DNA from 4 places in the Bradyrhizobium sp. 159 genome. Region 2 is predicted to be linked to each of the others. Evidence: predicted binding sites of a transcription regulator. Region 2 holds the regulator's gene; each other region holds the start of a gene.

Evidence for each region. The regulator LexA, encoded in region 2, represses DNA repair genes until DNA is damaged. The targets are predictions, from matches to a motif close to TGTTCNNNNTGTGTTCNG.
Region 1: the regulator LexA is predicted to act here: its motif matches at 3,410-3,427, upstream of uvrA (excinuclease ABC subunit UvrA).
Region 3: the regulator LexA is predicted to act here: its motif matches at 2,287-2,304, upstream of IVA96_RS01280 (ribonuclease T2).
Region 4: the regulator LexA is predicted to act here: its motif matches at 1,580-1,597, upstream of IVA96_RS09265 (ATP-dependent Clp protease adaptor ClpS).

Annotation. Positions count from the first base shown of each region.
Region 1 is NZ_JADPKE010000085.1:3,620-8,045, forward strand. Features, by position in the region: gene IVA96_RS23190 (hypothetical protein) at 1-179, opposite strand, end outside; gene uvrA (excinuclease ABC subunit UvrA) at 338-3,313, opposite strand; gene IVA96_RS23200 (outer membrane protein) at 3,599-4,267, opposite strand.
Region 2 is NZ_JADPKE010000061.1:90,525-94,950, forward strand. Features, by position in the region: gene IVA96_RS17275 (hypothetical protein) at 112-318, shown strand; gene glp (gephyrin-like molybdotransferase Glp) at 540-1,751, shown strand; gene lexA (transcriptional repressor LexA) at 1,929-2,630, shown strand; gene IVA96_RS17290 (hypothetical protein) at 3,185-3,619, shown strand; gene IVA96_RS17295 (ComEC/Rec2 family competence protein) at 3,758-4,426, opposite strand, start outside.
Region 3 is NZ_JADPKE010000005.1:157,079-161,504, forward strand. Features, by position in the region: gene IVA96_RS01260 (ATP-binding protein) at 1-640, shown strand, start outside; gene IVA96_RS01265 (DUF3617 family protein) at 706-1,236, opposite strand; gene IVA96_RS01270 (hypothetical protein) at 1,281-1,586, opposite strand; gene IVA96_RS01275 (hypothetical protein) at 1,770-2,231, shown strand; gene IVA96_RS01280 (ribonuclease T2) at 2,351-3,055, shown strand; gene rlmJ (23S rRNA (adenine(2030)-N(6))-methyltransferase RlmJ) at 3,245-4,105, shown strand; gene IVA96_RS01290 (cold-shock protein) at 4,352-4,426, shown strand, end outside.
Region 4 is NZ_JADPKE010000041.1:44,762-49,187, reverse strand. Features, by position in the region: gene IVA96_RS09265 (ATP-dependent Clp protease adaptor ClpS) at 1-1,549, opposite strand, end outside; gene IVA96_RS09260 (MarR family winged helix-turn-helix transcriptional regulator) at 1,784-2,233, shown strand; gene IVA96_RS09255 (enoyl-CoA hydratase) at 2,230-3,000, shown strand; gene IVA96_RS09250 (methyl-accepting chemotaxis protein) at 3,119-4,426, shown strand, end outside.

The DNA of each region.
Region 1 (4,426 bases), on a different contig from region 2:
AAGGCGATATAGCTTGCCACGATCATGAAGGCATAAATGGTCAACGCCAAGGTCATTTGGCTACGCCAATCGATGAGGGCCTTCAGGTTGGCTTTCGCAAGTCTTCTGAAGAATCTATCTTCTTCTCTAGAAATTATGAATTCAAAGCTAAAGCTGGATGAGGCGGTTGCGTCGCTCAATCTAACCTCCTGCAGGCGAAGTCAGAAAAATATAGCATCAACCTTCAACTGAACCACAGATTGTTGCCCGAGGCGCCACTTGAGATGCGTCCTAACGAACGCGCGTCCGACTGGTCCGAGTCATTTCCGGGAAATTTGATCACGGCTGCGAGGCGGCGTCACTCCGCCGCCTCGCTCGTCCTCCCGCGCTTCGGCTTGCTTGCCTTCTTCAGCACCGGCTCCAGGAACTTGCCGGTATAGCTCCGCGGTGCCTTGGCGATGTCTTCCGGCGGGCCCCAGGCCACGATCTCGCCGCCGCCGTCCCCGCCTTCGGGGCCGAGATCGATGACCCAGTCGGCGGTCTTGATGACCTCGAGATTGTGCTCGATGACGACGACGGTGTTACCCTGTGCGACCAGCTCGTGCAGCACCTCCAGCAGCTTCTTGACGTCGTGGAAGTGCAGGCCGGTGGTGGGCTCGTCCAGGATGTACAGCGTGCGCCCGGTGGCGCGCTTCGACAGCTCTTTTGCCAGCTTGACGCGCTGGGCTTCGCCGCCGGACAGCGTGGTGGCCTGCTGGCCGACGTGGATGTAGTCGAGTCCGACGCGGTGCAGCGTGTTGAAGGTCTCGCGTACGCGCGGCACCGCCTTGAAGAACTCGGCGGCCTCCTCCACGGTCATGTCGAGCACGTCGGCGATGCTCTTGCCCTTGAACAGCACCTCCAGCGTCTCGCGATTGTAACGCTTGCCCTTGCAGACGTCGCAGGTGACGTAGACGTCGGGCAAAAAGTGCATCTCGATCTTGATGACGCCGTCGCCCTGGCAGGCCTCGCAGCGGCCGCCCTTGACGTTGAAGGAGAAGCGGCCGGGCTCGTAGCCGCGCGCTTTGGCCTCGGGCAGGCCGGCGAACCATTCGCGGATCGGCGTGAAGGCGCCGGTATAGGTCGCGGGATTCGAACGCGGGGTGCGGCCGATCGGCGACTGGTCGATGTCGATGATCTTATCGATGTGCTCGAGGCCCTCGATGCGGTCGTGCGGCGCTGCGCCTTCGCTGGCATTGTTCAGCTTGCGGGCGATGGCACGATAGAGCGTGTCGATCAGCAGCGTCGACTTGCCGCCGCCGGAGACGCCGGTCACGCACGTGAACAGGCCGAGCGGAATCTCGGCAGTGACGTTCTTGAGGTTATTGCCGCGCGCATTGACTACCTTGATGGTGCGGCGATGGTTCGGTGGGCGCCGCTCCGGCACCTCGACTTCGAGCTCGCCGGTCAGGTACTTGCCAGTCAGCGATTTCGGATTGCGCATGATCTCCGCGGGCGTGCCCTCGGCGACGATGTGGCCGCCGTGCATGCCGGCGCCGGGGCCGATGTCGAGCACGTAATCGGCCAGCCGGATCGCGTCCTCGTCATGCTCGACCACGACCACGGTGTTGCCGAGGTCGCGCAGGCGCTTGAGCGTATCGAGCAGACGGGCGTTGTCGCGCTGGTGCAGCCCGATCGAGGGCTCGTCGAGCACGTAGAGCACGCCGGTCAGGCCCGAGCCGATCTGCGAAGCCAGGCGGATGCGCTGGCTCTCGCCGCCGGACAGCGTGCCGGAGGAGCGGGACAAAGTGAGATAGTTGAGGCCGACGTCGAGCAGGAAGGTGAGGCGCTCGCGAATTTCCTTCAGGATGCGCCCGGCGATCTCGTTCTGCTGCGCGTTGAGCGCATCAGGCACGGTCTCGAACCATTCGCCGGCCTTCCTGACCGACAGCTCCGAGATCTCGCCGATATGCTTGCCGCCGATCTTGACGCAGAGCGCCTCGGGCTTGAGCCGAAACCCGTGGCACGCCTCGCAGGGGACGTCATGGAAATATTTCGCCAGCTCCTCGCGCGCCCACTCGCTCTCGGTCTCGCGATAGCGGCGGTTGATGTTGGTGATGACGCCCTCGAACGGTTTTTTGGTGTCGTAGGAGCGCACGCCGTCTTCATAGGAGAACTTGATCTCATCCTCGCCGGAGCCGTAGAGAAGCGCGTTTTGCGTCTTCTTGGGCAGGTCCTTCCACTTGGTGTCGAGCGTGAACTTGTAGTGCTTGCCGAGCGCGTTCAGCGTCTGCACGTAATAGGGCGATGATGACTTGGCCCAGGGCGCGATCGCACCCTTGCGCAGCGTCAGATCCTTCTCGGGGATGACGAGATCCTCGTCGACATGCTGCTCGACGCCGAGCCCGCCGCAGGCGGGGCAGGCGCCGTAGGGATTGTTGAAGGAAAAGAGTCTCGGCTCGACCTCGGGGATGGTGAAGCCGGAGACCGGGCAGGCGAATTTTTCCGAGAACAGGATGCGCTCGGGCCCGCTCTTGTCGTGGATCTTCGCGGTCTTTTTTTTCTCTTCCGCGGGTGCGGCCGCCGGCGCGTCGGCGAATTCGACGACGGCAAGGCCTTCGGCGAGCTTCAGCGCGGTCTCAAAGCTCTCGGCGAGACGCTGGCCGATGTCGGCGCGCACCACGATCCGGTCGACCACGACGTCGATGTCGTGCGGGAATTTCTTGTCGAGCGTCGGCGCCTCCGCCAGCTCGTAGAAGGTGCCGTCGATCTTGACGCGCTGAAAACCCTTCTTGAGCCATTCGGCGAGCTCTTTGCGGTACTCGCCCTTGCGGCCGCGCACGACCGGAGCGAGCAGATAGAGGCGCGTGCCTTCCGGCAACGCCAGCACGCGGTCGACCATCTGCGAGACGGTCTGGCTCTCGATCGGCAGGCCGGTGGCCGGCGAATAGGGCACGCCGACCCGCGCCCAGAGCAGGCGCATGTAGTCGTAGATCTCAGTGACGGTGCCGACCGTGGAGCGCGGATTCTTCGAGGTCGTCTTCTGCTCGATCGAGATCGCCGGCGATAGCCCGTCGATCTGATCGACGTCGGGCTTCTGCATCATCTCGAGGAATTGGCGCGCATAGGCCGACAGCGATTCGACGTAGCGGCGCTGGCCTTCGGCGTAGATGGTGTCGAAGGCGAGTGAGGATTTGCCGGAGCCCGACAGCCCCGTGAACACCACCAGCTTGTCGCGGGGAATCTCGACGTCGATGTTCTTGAGGTTGTGCTCGCGCGCGCCACGGATCGTAATCGCGCGCAGGCTTGAGCCCGCGTTCTGTTGTTGGCGCTTGGCCTTGATCACTTCGTCCATCCCGCTGGTCCTCAAGGAATCCCAAAGACGCGCGATCGCGCCAATGTAAAAGGCGCGCTTCGCCCGGAACCGGGATCGGCGCCGATGGGTATGTCAGCGAACGTAGGAAGAACGCGAGCGGATTTCCAGTGGCACGTGCGAATCGTCAACGGATTGTTGGCGGGCTGGCGGCATCTGGCAGCAGCAGGCGCGAGCGGAACTGCGCGGAACGACCCGTAAACAAAAAGGCCGGCGCGAGGCCGGCCTTTCGTGACGATGTGACGTCGATAGTGATCAGTACTCAGCTCAGTACTTGGCGACCACCGGGCCCCCGAAGTGATAGTTCACGCCGACCTGCACGGTGTGGAAGTTGATCGTGCCGGAGGCCAGCGGAGCGCCAAGGTTAGAGAAGTAGTTCTCGCTGCCGAGGCTGCGATAGAGGTACTCGCCCTTGACCGACCACTGCGGAGCGAAGAAAGCTTCGACGCCCGCACCGACGGTCCAGCCGGAATGCCACTTGCTGTCGGAGACGCTCACGCCGAGGGCGCTGACGGTGATCTTGTTGTCGATCCAGGCGTAGCCGCCGGTGCCGTAGAACAGGACGTTGTTGACGGCCCAGCCGATTCGGCCGCGCACGGTGCCGAGCGCATCGGTCTTGGAGGCGACAGTGATGCCAAGAGCGGTCGCCGAAGCGCTCACGTCAGCCCAGGCGCCATCCGCCTCGATGCCGAACACGACGTTGCCGGTCTGCCAGTTGTAGCCGGCGGTGCCACCGACGAAGCCACCCTGCATCCGCGGGTCGGACGCGTTTTCCCAAGCGCCGCCGCCGACGACGCCGAGGTAGAAGCCGGTCCAGTTGTAGACAGCGGCCGGAGCGATCGGGGCCTTGATATAGGGGCGCGCTGCGAGGTCAGCGGCTGAAGCCGGAGCAGCGAGAGCGAACAAGCAGGCCGAAGCCAACAAAACCTTTTTCATTTTCAACTAATCCCAGTCCCAGTTTCTGTTGTCGCCTTCCATGCCGAAGGCAGCGGACTCAACGGCCCAACTAATGCCGTGCTTACACCACTAAAGCCGCAAGTTGTGTCTCCGAAAAGCCACAACAGCCACAAAACGTCTTGATCACTGACTTATCCG
Region 2 (4,426 bases):
TCGGGTATGGAACCAATTCACTTTGTACATTTTTGTACAGAGTTCCGGGAACGGAATACCTCCCTCCGGACTCTATGAGTCCGTTGGGACGTCTACATCGGACTTATTCTCGTGCTGGGCAAAGCCTACCTCACAAAGCAAGCCTCCTTGCTGCTCGAATTCGCCAAGACAACTTCGGATTCGCGCCTCTCCGCCAAGCTGATCAGCAAGGCCGCCGACCTAAAGTCGCAGGCCGATCCGCTGCCGGACAAGGATCAAAGCCCCAAAGCTCCGGACGTGACATCCAGCGTCAGTTCGGGCGAACAGACGCAGAGTTGATCCGATGCCGGCCGTGGCGCTCATCCTTCTCGTCCTCGCCATGGCTATCCTCGTACCGGTCTGTCTCGCCTTCCGGATCATGCCGTGACCGGTCTGAGCACGATTCTTCATGACGGAGATCACGCAGGATAAATCATCCTGTCGGCGCCTTTGCCTCGCGCCTGCACTCGGCTAGAACTTTCGCCGCCCATTGCCGATATGCTCAGCAGGAGTTTCCGCCCTTGGCCCTGATGCCGGTTTCTGACGCGCTTGCCGCGGTGCTGGCGGGTGCGGAGCCGCTGCCTGAAGCGATGGTTTCCCTCAACGAGGCCTATCATCGCGTGCTCGCACGCGATGTCCCGGCGCTGCGCACACAGCCGCCGGAAGCAATGTCGGCGATGGACGGCTACGCGGTGCGCGCGAGCGATGCAACAAAGCTCGATAGTACGCTCACCTTGATTGGCGAAGTGGCGGCGGGTCGTCCGTTCGCGGGAACGCTGGGCCCCGGCGAAGCCGTGCGGATCTTCACCGGCGGCGTCATTCCCAACGGTGCCGACGCGGTCGTGATCCAGGAGGACACGGTTGCGGACGGCAAGCGCATCACGATCAAGGAAGCCGCGATTGCCGGCCGCCACATCCGCCCCGCGGGCGTCGACTTCTCCGAAGGAGACGTGCTCCTGCGCAAGGGAACCCGTCTCACCGAGCGCGATCTCGCGCTCGCCGCCGCCATGAATCATCCGCAGCTTGCCGTCTGCCGCCGTCCGAAGGTCGCGATCCTCGCCACCGGCGACGAGCTGGTCATGCCGGGAACCACACCCGCTCACGGCCAGATCGTCTATTCCAACGGCTATGCCCTGCACGCGCTCGCCCGCAGCGAGGGGGCCGATACCATCGACCTCGGCATTGCCGCCGATACGCTGGAGGCCACCACTGCCGGCATCCGCCGCGCCCGCGAGAGCGGCGCCGAGATCCTGGTCACGAGCGGCGGCGCGTCGGTCGGCGACCATGATCTGGTCCAGCAGGCGTTGAGGGACGAAGGCATCGCGATGGCGTTCTGGAAGATCGCGATGCGCCCGGGCAAGCCGATGATGCATGGGCGGCTCGGCGCGATGCGCGTGATCGGCCTGCCGGGCAATCCTGTGTCATCCTACGTGTGCGCCTTCCTGTTCCTGGTGCCGCTGATTCGCGCCTTGTCGGGACGATCCATGATTCATCACCGACAAGAACGCGCCGTGCTCGGCCGCGATGTGGATGCAAACGATATGCGCGCGGACTATCTGCGCGCACATCTGGAGACGCGCGACGATGGCACGTTGGTGGCCCTTCCCGTCAATCACCAGGATTCCTCGCTGCTTGCGAATCTCGCTGCAGCACAGGCACTTCTCGTCCGCGCACCGTTCGCTCCGAAGGCAGAAGCCGGCTCGCCTTGCGAGGTCCTGCGCCTGCCCGTCTGAACGCATCCACCACACGCGTTCCGCGAACTTTGTCCCGTTCACGGTAAATTAAGCAGTTGCGGAACACATATCGAACATATAGTGTCCGTTCATGATTTGTTTCGAGCATGTAGCGGTTCACCGCTCCAATTTAGCGTCTCGGAATCGAACGACATCAACCGGGGGACTTTGGTCGAGATGTTAACGCGCAAACAATACGAGCTTCTGCGGTTCATCAGCGAACGTCTGAAGGAAAGTGGCGTGCCGCCCTCCTTCGACGAGATGAAGGATGCGCTCGACCTGCGCTCGAAATCGGGCATCCATCGCCTGATCACCGCGCTCGAGGAGCGCGGCTTCATCCGCCGCCTGCCCAACCGCGCCCGCGCCATCGAGGTGATCAAGCTGCCCGAGCTCCAGGCCGCCGCCGGCAGCCGCCGCGGCTTCACGCCGAGCGTCATCGAGGGCAATCTCGGCAAGGTGCGCGCGAGCTCCAGTTCTTCCGCGGACGAAGGCGAGCGTCCCGTTGCGGTGCCCGTGATGGGTCGCATCGCGGCCGGCACGCCGATCGAAGCGTTGCAGACCCGCAGTCACACCATTAGCGTGCCGCCCGACATGCTCGGCTCGGGCGAACACTACGCACTCGAAGTGCGCGGCGATTCGATGGTCGAAGCCGGCATTCTCGATGGCGACATGGCGCTGATCCAGCGTAACGAGAGCGCCGATACCGGCGACATCGTGGTGGCCCTGATCGACGACGAGGAAGCGACGCTCAAGCGCTTTCGTCGCCGGGGGGCGTCGATCGCGCTCGAGCCCGCCAATGCCGCCTACGAGGTGCGCATCCTGCCGCCGAACCGGGTGAAGATTCAGGGCAAGCTGATCGGGCTGTACCGCAAGTACTGAGACGGGCCAGCGGTCATTCGATACCAATGATTCCGATTGGAGCGGACGATGGTCCGCTCCAGCTGGATAGTCTTTTGGTCTTGCGCAGATTATCCGGCCCCTCTCTCCGGCGCTCCATCCTCGGCATGCGGCTCCAAGCACGCATCGCTTGTGAAGAGATCGTGCGCAGGATCGCTTTAAGCGCCTTCGCAGCGTGCTGATCGCTTGCATCGGCCGCGCAAGCATTCGCAACTCAATTGCAGCACCATGCACGCAATCTGCGCACGTAGGGAGCGAGCTATTCCGCAACGCCTAAACTCCCATCAACCGACAGCCACGGCGAAGCTGGCCACATTCCCCCTCTCGGCGCCCGCAGGCCACGGGCGCTCGCATCCGCCGAATGCACTGAAGCGAGCTTTGTTCCTATGACTTCGGGAAAGATAATGTGATCGTGTCCGGCAACGCCAGCCGCAGATTTGCCCACAACCGAGCAGAGCGTTACGTGCTTCCACTCTGATAGAGGCTTGCGCCTCCGAAGGAGGCGCGGGTTGCTATCTTCGAATGAGGAGCACCCGATGTGTGACTACAGCCTGCATGCCGTTGCATCTCGCCCCGCCGAAGTCGGCGAGACGATCGTGTCGACAACGTTCCGCGGCACCTCAACGCGCGGCTTTGCTTCCGCGGCCGATCCGACCGTGGCCGTCTGCCTGCTGCCGGGAACGGAGCTCGCCTTCGCCGACAACGTCCGTTACGATAATCGCTGGATCTGGACGCGCACCATCAACTCCCGCGTCGGCAAGTTCGGCAAGATCGATCCGCACATACCCGACCGCCATCATGACGCGATCGAATTCCCCGACGGCAAATACGTGCTGGTGACGCAGCTCGTCGAAGGCCAGCGCGCAACCGTGCTGCAATTGCCGGTGACGCAGCCGGTCAGCGAGCGCGAGCACAAGCCGCAGATCGTTGCCGATAGCCGGTCGACGATCACGCGCCTGCCGATTGGCTGAGCCGTCCCCGCCCGCGGGGTCGGGCCAGGATTGAAATGCCATCGCCGGCCGAGGCCGGCGAGATGGTATAATTTGTGTGCTGCGGAGTCCGGTCGGACCCGGACCTACTCTTCGCATTTGTTTTTAATCGTCCGGCCCCTAATCGTCGACCTGCAAGTCGGTCTCCGCCGGCGTTGCATCCCGGTTGCGGGCCGCGGCCGTCCTCGGCACAAGGCTCCCATCGAAATCACCCTCGCCGGCGCCGGCCGGCAACCAGGGACGGCTTGTGCCTCTTGCTCTCACCGCCTGTATCGCAAAGCCGTCACCACGCTGCGTCAACGCCAGCGCGCCCTGGCTGGTGAGACGCTGCCGGTCGACCACCATCGCCGCGCAATCGGGCGGCGCGGGGCGCGTCGTGACCACCAGCGCGGCGCGACTGCAATCCTCAGCCAGCGCATCGATGCGCAGTGAAAGCGCGACCAGCCGACCGTCGGCAAGCGGCGTCACACAGCCGGACTCGTCGCACGACACGCCGTCAGCCAGCGAGCTACTCCCGGCATCGCGCGGATCGGCGTCGGCAGCTAACCACTCTTTGAGCAGAAAGCCATCCTTGCTCGCCCGGATCACATGCAACTGCCCGTCCCTGCCCCGCACCGCGACGCTGGCGCCGTCCCCGGCAATCAGGATGTCGGGCTGCCGCACCGACAGGCCCCACGCGATGGCGGCCAGCAGCACCAAGGCGCCAGACCAGCGCAAGGGCGTGCGCAACAGGCCCATCAAGATGATCCCGAGGCTTGCCGCGATCAGCGGCGCGGTGCCGAAGGCAGG
Region 3 (4,426 bases), on a different contig from region 2:
ATCGCGCATCGAGCGCACGATGGAGCAGCGCACCGCAATGCTGGCCGGCGTCAGCCATGACCTGCGCACCATCCTGACCCGCTTCAAGCTCGAGCTGGCGCTGATCGGCGATAGTCCCGAGCTCGAGGGCATGCGCAAGGACGTCGACGAGATGTCGATGATGCTGGAGGATTACCTCGCCTTTGCCCGCGGCGATTCCGGCGAGCAATCGCAGCCGACCGATATGGCCCAGGCCCTGGAAGAGCTGCGCAGCGATGCCGAACGGCACGGCCACACCGCGACCGTGGCGTTCCACGGCCTGCCAGTGGTGACGGTGAAGCCGGCCTCGTTCAAGCGCTGCCTTGCCAACCTCGTCACCAACGCCGCACGCTACGGCAAGGCCATCGCCATCACCGGCCAGCGCGATCACCGCTATCTCACGGTCACGATCGACGACGACGGGCCGGGCATTCCCGCGCATTTGCGCGAAGAGGTGTTCAAGCCGTTCCTGCGGCTGGACAACGCCCGCAACCAGGACGAAGGCGGCACGGGCCTTGGCCTCGCGATCGCCCGCGACATCGCCCGCTCCCACGGCGGCGACATCACGCTCGGCGACAGCCCGATGGGAGGATTGAGGGCGAGCGTGAGGATACCCGTGTAACTGCTCTTGCCTCTCCCCGTTAGAACGGGGCGAGGGAGCCCACCGATTTTCCGGCTACGATCTCGCTACTTCGGCAGCAGTCCCTTCAGCTTATCCACGTCGCGCACGTTCATCTTGAAGCCGCCTGGCATCACGATGTCGCCGGGCTTCTGGTCCGGCTTGCAGGCCCCGAGCCATTTCGCTTCAAGCGTCATGGTGCTATCGCGCCCGGCCGTGCCGGCGACGCCGCCTTGCGCATGCGAGGAGGTCCTCACCGTGTAGGCCGAGTTGAAATCGCCTGATATCTCGGCATGCGAGGTCGTGCTGACGCCAGCGACGTTGCACTCGGAATCGCTGACATAGCCGGTCGCGGTCTTCTTGATCTCCTGCTTGGCGCAGATCTGCCTGGCCATCGGGGAGACGTTGTTGCTCATCTCCTTGTCGACGGTCTCGTCAGTGCAGTGCTGCATGGTCATCTCGGGCACGGGCGAGCCGGTCGTGACCAGCTTCATTTCCCAAAGGCCGGCCTTGCGCAGCGGCAGATCGTCGGCGCTGGCGCTGCCTGCGAACAACACGAGACAGGCGGCCGAGCCGAGCAAAGCGAGTTTGCGCGTCATCGGGGGGGCTCCCGGCTGAGAGATTGCGGCGTTACGACCGCGGTTCAGTACAGCGTGCGGATCGGCTGCTCGGCGGCGCCGTAGGGCACCCAGCGGCAGGAGAACGAGATGTAGCCGCCCTCGTAGGCCTGCACCGCGAGAAATTTGGCGACTTTGCCGTAGCGCGCGCAGTGATCGACCGCGACCTGCCGCGCATCGACCTGGGTCGCCATCGAATAGGCGATGATGCCGCCGGTGTCGTTGCCCTTGAACGGCGGCACTGGAAGAATATCGGCCCGCACCGACTGGCTCGCCATCATACCCGAGACAACCAGGCTGGCGAGAAGACCCGCGGCCGCAATGATTCGCATTCCCGTCACTCCAATTGGTTGGCGCCAGTTTACGGTGCCGGGATGGAAGTGGAAAGAACGGAAGCCATGCCGAGCGCGACGTTGTGGTCAACTCCTGGCGAAGTGTTGCCGCGCTGCACTTGACCCCGCCCAGCCTTCGCGGCACGGTCCCACCTTCGCAAGACCCAGCAGTCCGGATTGCCCATGCGCGCCCCCTCCCTGAAATCGCTCCGCTTTGCCGCCGTGCTCGGCCTCATGTTCGGGGCGCTATCGCTCGGTGAGGCCAGGGCCGCCAATCCGCTCGAGACGAATTTCTGGCTGAGCGGGCCGCGCTACGATGGCGCCGTCGCCGATTGCGACAAGGCGCTGCCGACGATCGCCACCCAGTTCTGGGAGAAGGAAAGCTCGTTCTGGAATTCCTCGTTGAAGATCACCGGCTTCTCCGCCGTTCGCGAGACCGCTTTCCGGCCCTGGCAGTCCGACAACATTCCGCGCCGGTATTGCACCGGCGACGCCATGCTCAATGACGGCAAGGTGCGCAAGGTGCATTTCTCGATTATCGAGGATGGCGGCTTCGCCGGCTACGGCAATGGCGTCGAATGGTGCGTCGTCGGAGTCGACCGCAACTGGGCCTACAATCCAGCCTGCCGCGCCGCCAAGCCCTGATTTGAAGAGTCCCGAGTCGGGCCGATCTGGCGACTGAGCGGCGGTGGCTGCATTTTGTTCTTGAAATGTTCTTATCGCCTGCTAGGCTTCATTGCACAGTCTAGTTGAGGGGCATCGCCATGTTTCATTCCAGATTGCATTCGTTTTCCCGCCTGGTGATCTCGCTGACCCTTCCCCTGATCCTTGCCGCAGGCCTGGCCTCGTTCGCCGGCGGCGCAAAGGCCCAGGACAAGCGGCAAAACGCGCCGGGCGAGTTCGATTTCTATGTGCTGTCGCTGTCATGGTCGCCCTCCTTCTGCGAGGAAGCGGCCGAGCGCAACGGCCGCTCACACATGCAGTGCAGCGGACGGCCCTACGCCTTCGTGGTGCACGGGCTGTGGCCGCAATATGAAAACGGCTTCCCCGAATATTGCCAGCGGCCGGCACCGCGGCTGAACCGCGGCATCGTCTCCTCGATGCTGGATTTGATGCCGGCGCCGGGCCTGATCTTCAACGAATGGGACAAGCACGGCACCTGCTCCGGGCTCGAGAGCCGCAGCTATTTCGAAACGATCCGCAAAGCGCGCGCCGCGATCAAGATCCCGGCCGAATATCTCGATCTGTCGCAGGCCAAGACCGTGGCGCCGGCGGAGGTCGAGGACGCCTTTATCAAGGCCAATCCCGGCCTCAGCAATGCCGCCATCTCGGTCACCTGTAACCGGACACGGCTGTCTGAGGTCCGCATCTGCCTCAGCAAGGATCTGCAATTCCGCGCCTGCGACGAGCTCGAGCGCCGCACCTGCCGCCGCGAGCAGGTGACGATGCCGCCGATCAGGGGTGGGTAGAGGGAGCCCTCGGATCGCCATTCCGGAGCGCGCGGCTTGTCCGCCGCAGCCCGAAGAGCGAAGGCGGAAGCGCGGGGCTGGAATCCATCTGTCCGCATTCTCAAAGAAATGGATTTCGGGTTCGGTGCTGGCGCACCGTCCCGAAATGACGGCCGTTACTTTCGCCTCGCGATGTCGTAACTCTCCGCCATGAACTACCGTCACGCCTTCCATGCCGGCAGCTTCGCCGACGTCATCAAGCACATCGTACTGGCGCGCATCCTCACTTATTTGCAGGACAAGCCGGCGGCGTTCCGCGTCATCGACACCCATGCCGGCGCCGGCCTCTACGACCTCGACAGCAACGAGGCGCGCCGTGGCGGCGAGTGGCTGACCGGCATTGCGCGGCTGATGCAGGCGCGGCTGTCGAACGAGACCGCGGCGCTGACCAAGCCGTATCTCGACATCGTCCGCGCCTTCAATCCGAAGGGCGAGCTCAAGGCCTATCCGGGCTCGCCACTGATCGCGCGCGGCCTGCTCAGGCCGCAGGACCGCCTCATCGCCTGCGAGCTCGAGCCGAAGGCGCGGAAAGCGCTGATCGACGTGCTGCGCCGCGACGAGCAGGCTCGCGTGGTCGATCTCGACGGCTGGATGGCACTGCCCGCCTTCGTGCCGCCGAAGGAGCGGCGCGGCCTCGTGCTGATCGACCCGCCGTTCGAGGCCAAGGATGAGTTCGAGCGGCTTGGCGAGGCCTTCTCGGCGGCGTTCGCGAAATGGCCGACCGGTATCTACGTCGTCTGGTATCCGGCTAAGAACCGGCGCGCCACCGACACGCTGGCGCAAACGGTGGCGCGGCTCGCAGCCGCAGCAAAGCCATCAGGAAAATGCCTGCGCCTCGAATTCAGTGTGGCGCCGCAGCTCGATGGCGCGGCCCTCACCTCCACGGGTCTTCTGATCGTCAACCCGCCCTACACGCTGCACGGCGAGCTCAAGACCATCCTGCCCGAGCTCGAAATGCCGCTCGGCCAGGGCGGCGCTGCCAGATTCCGATTGGAGGTGCCGAGGCCGTAACACTCCGGCATTCTTGGGAAAAATATGCAGGAACGGTAGTCAATCTGCGACGAACCGTATTATGCTGTTTCCGTGACTGGCTTTACGTTCCGCTTCCGCGAATGGTTGCGGCGGAGTGAAGGCCCAAGAAAGATCCGGCCGGACCTATGAGGTCCGCCCAAGGATGGCCAGCTCCCGGGCTTCGTAAGGTCCGGTCATGTCGTGACGCTGCGTCGCGGCGGAGGAGCAATGAGGGGGAGTTTCCCGATGGCCATGACGGGAACGGTCAAGTTCTTCAACGGCGAGCGCGGCTACGGCTTCATCAAGCCGGACGACGGCGGC
Region 4 (4,426 bases), on a different contig from region 2:
TGCCCTCACTGCGGCGGGCCGCTTCTGCGATGATTGCATCGTCGAGCGGCAGCCCCTTGCCGTAGAGCCGGACCAGCTTGCCGCGGCCGGTCTCGTCCGGCAGCGGGACTTCGATGGCCTGATCGATGCGGCCCGGGCGGCCGGCGAGGGCGCCTTCGAGGTCCTCAGGCCGGTTGGTGGTCAGGACGAACAGGATGTCCGCGTCCTCCTTCAGCCCGTCCATCTCGTTGAGCAACTTGTTCAGCATGGATTCTTCGCACGGCCCCATGTCGTCGCGGTCGCGGGCGATGAGATCGACATCCTCGATAACGACCATCGACGGCTGGAGCAGCCGTGCCAGACTCATATAAGCGCCGAGAAGCTCGATTTGCTCGGCGGTGATGATCAGTGTCGTGTGCCCGGGCAAATGAGTTGCCAGATAGCGGATCGTATGGGTCTTGCCGGTGCCCGGCGGTCCGTAAAGCAAGATGCCCTTACGTGTCGACTGGCCGAGCCGGCGCAATTGATCTCGGGTGTTGACGAAAGTCAGAACGTTGCGATTGAGCAGCCGCAGGGTCTGTTCGGGCAGGATCACCTCATCGCGCGCAACCGGCGGCAGCCGATGCACCGTGATGCCGCGCGAGCGGCCGCGATAGTCGGAATCGGCGTCGAGGGACAGGATCTTGCCGCGATAGCTGCGCGCAGCTTGCACGGCCTGCTCCAGCTCGCCAAAACACTGCTGCACGAGTGCCGCGCCCGCGGTGCCTGCCGGCACGAGGATCTCGATCCGAATTCCCGGTTCTCGGCTGTATTCGCGGTGGGCACACAGCAAGACCGCGTAACGAAGGCCATCCTGCTCGCACAGCCAGAGGCCGTTATCGAGACATTTGACCGGGCTCTTCTCGCCGACATCCACGTCGGAATATTGCAGCGGAGCAATCGCGAGCGCATTGCGGCCATCGCGGAGGAGCCGTGAGATCGACAGCGTTTCGTAGCGCTGTTCTTCGTTCAGCCCGAACAGCCGGATCGACTTGCCGAACAGTCCCTCGATCGCTGCCTGGACATCGACCCGCATATGGCCGGGAAACTGGCGGATGGTGGTCACGAGATTGCTACGCGAGACGTTGGCAAAATGCCAGTCAAGCACGTCGCAAGCGTATTCGAACTCCTCTTCCGACTCTTGCGGTGTGTTCACGGTGTCTGCTGCACGAATGCAGTCGCTGCACAGCCAGACCGTGCGGCTCCCGATCCGAACATCGGTCTGTCCCTCAGGCTTGCCGCAGAGTTCGCAGGGGGTCTTAATCTCTTCTAGCGTGATCCTCAGCGGATGTTGGCCGAGCCAGATATATTGCTGAGCCGACTTGAACAGCGCCTCGGCGACCGATTGCGGGTACGGACCGCAAGTGGCCTTCTCCTCCCGCTCGACCCGCGCTATCACCGCGGCCGCTTCACGCTCCGATTTGCCAAAAACCTGGCGGAGCAACCCGATGACAAACTCGTCCGGCGTTTCGTCATCATTGTGAATCACGAGCTGAGCCGGCTCGCGCTCGCCGCGCGCATCCTTCGTCATGAAATGATCCTATTGCAACCAAAACGAGTGAAGAACAAATATGGAACATAAAGGAGGGCGGCCGTCAAGCGCCAACGGGTGCGTCAAATTCCCGATGGAATTTCAATGCGCCATCCCACTCGCCGCCTTCGTGCCGCGTCGGCTTGACGATCGGCACGACCGCGATCGCCATGGCCATGCCGCATCGGCAACCCCTCTTTGACAACGCGGTTGGCCTCGCATTATATATTTCGTATGCGAAATAAGGAAGCCACAGCGAGCCACCATCGCCTGATCTACCTGCTGAGCGTCGCGCAACGCCGGTTGCAGCGCTGGATGGCGGCTCGGCCCGAGAGCGAGGTAACGCCGGCGCAGGCCGGGCTGCTGTTCATTCTCGGCAAGCAGGATGGTGTGCTGATCGGTGAGGCGGGTGCGGCGCTCGATCTTGGCCCGGCCGGCATTTCCGGCCTAGTCGATCGCACGGCAGCCGCCAAACTGATCGAGCGGCGGGCCGATCGCGAGGACGGACGCGCCTGGCGGATCTGGCTGACGCCGAAGGGGCGCAGCGCGCTGGCGCAGGCGAAGGCCAGCGCGGCGGAGGTCAATGCGGCGCTGACGGAAGGATTTACGGCTGCGGAGATCGACATCGTCGCACGCTGGCTGATGTGCATTCAGGACAAGTTTCCAAGAGGAGCAGACGAATGACCGAGCACGTCCGGATCGAGAACAACAGCGGAATTCTTACCCTTACGCTGGCGCGCCCCGACAAGAAGAACGCGCTGACGGACACGATGTACGGCAAGCTCGCCGACAGTATCGAATCCGCCGAGTTCGATCCGTCCGCTCGCGTGATCCTGATCCGCGGCGAGGGCGACATGTTCACTGCCGGCAACGACGTCGGCGAATTTGCCGCGGTTGCAGCGGGCAAGTCGGAAGGCAGCCGCAACGTCGTGCGGTTCATCCAGTCGCTGGCGCGTTGCACCCGGCCGCTGGTTGCGGCGGTGCAGGGCCGCGCCGTCGGCGTCGGCACCACGATGCTGCTGCATTGCGATCTCGTCGTCCTCGCCGACAATGCGCAATTGTCGACGCCCTTCGTCAGCCTCGCGCTGGTGCCGGAAGCGGCCTCCAGCCTGTTGATGCCGGCGCGGATCGGCTACGCCCGAGCTTATGAGATGTTCGCACTTGGCGAGACGGTGCCGGCGCAGGCCGCGCTGGAATGGGGCCTCGCCAACCGGGTGGTGCCGCTCGACACGCTCGATGCCGAGGCGCTTGCGCTCGCGCAGCGCCTGGCCCGCCAGCCGGCCGGCGCGCTCATCGCCACCAAGAAGCTGATGCGCAATGGCGAGGCGCTGGTTGCGCAGATGAACGCGGAGGGCGAGCAGTTCACGCAGCGCCTGCGCACCGCCGAAGCGCGCGAGGCGTTCACTGCCTTTGCAGAGCGCCGACCGCCGGATTTCACCAGGGTTGCGTGAGGGAACGCGGCCTGCCGGAGGCGCAGCGAGTACAACCCAGGTATTCGATTAAAGTCTTAACCAAACCTTGGCATGTCGCGGTGCAAGGTGGCTGCTCGTCAAGACTAGGCCCCCGACCATGGCAATGTTTAAGAAATCGGTAAGCTCGCTTCTCCTGACTTTGATGGCCCTGCTGGCCGCCGGCGCGCTGGCCAGCACGGCGATCCAGATGTTCGGGGCCTTCGGCCGCTACAGCGACAGTCTGGAGACCGAACGGCTTGCGAACGCGGACAAGGCGATCTTCCAGGGCGTGCTGTCCTTGCGCAACAATCGCGGCGATGCCCAGAGCGCGCTGCTCGGCGAGGACGATCCGCGTGCCAAGCTCGGCGCCGCCGAAAAGGCAGAGCAGGCCGGCTTTGACGCCATCATCGCCGCGCTCTCCACCGTGGAATTCGCCCGGCGCGACGAGCTCGCAAACACCTTGAAGCAGCGCTGGAGCGAGGCCGCGCCGAAATTCCAGCTGTTCTACGAGGAGGCCAGGCTGCCGCGCGGCGAGCGTAAGGTGGAGCGCACCGCCGCCTGGTACGATTCCGTCACGAGAGTGATCGAGACCGCCAATCTCGCCTCCACGGCGGTGTCGAACCGAGCCTGGATGAACGATCCTTTCATCGCCCGCATGATCCAGGCTCGCCGCCTCGCCTGGCAGGTGCGCGACCGCTATGGCATCCAGTGCTCGACGCTGCGCCCGAACGTCAACAGCTCCAAGCCGCTCGACGAGACCCAGAAGCAGACCGTGGCAAGCTGGAACGGCATCATCACCGCCGGCTGGACCGGCATGGAGGAGCTGCTGGCTGCGCCCGACGTGACGGCGGACCTCGCCAATGCGGCCAAGGAGGCACGGGCCAAGACCGATGGAGTTCTCAAGCAGATCGGCGAGCTGACCAAGAACCTCGGCGGCAGCGGTCGCCCCGCGATGCCCGCTTCGGAATGGAACGCGTTATGCCAGTCGCCGTTCGCGTCCATCGTCGCCGTCGCGAACAAGGCCCTCGACCAGTCGATCGCGCGCGCAGAGACGGTCCAGAATAAAGGCCTCACCAACCTCATCGTGCAGTCGTTCGCATTTCTGCTCGCGTTGGCCGTGACCCTGGCCGGCGTGTTCGTGGTGCGCAACCGCCTGATGGGCCCGGTGCGCGCCCTCCTCGACGCCATCGCCCGCATCAGCGCGCGCGACTATGCGACGCCGGTGCCGCAATCCCGGCATCCCGACGAGTTCGGCACCATGGCCGCCGCACTCGAAAGCCTGCGCGAGAGCGCGGCAACCGCGGAACGGCTGGGGCAGGAGCGTGAAGCGCAGCAGGCGTTCCAGCTCGCCCGCTCTGGCACCGTCGATTCCGCCTGCCGCAGCTTCGACGACACCGTGCAGGCTGTTATCCAGAGTGTTGCGGCC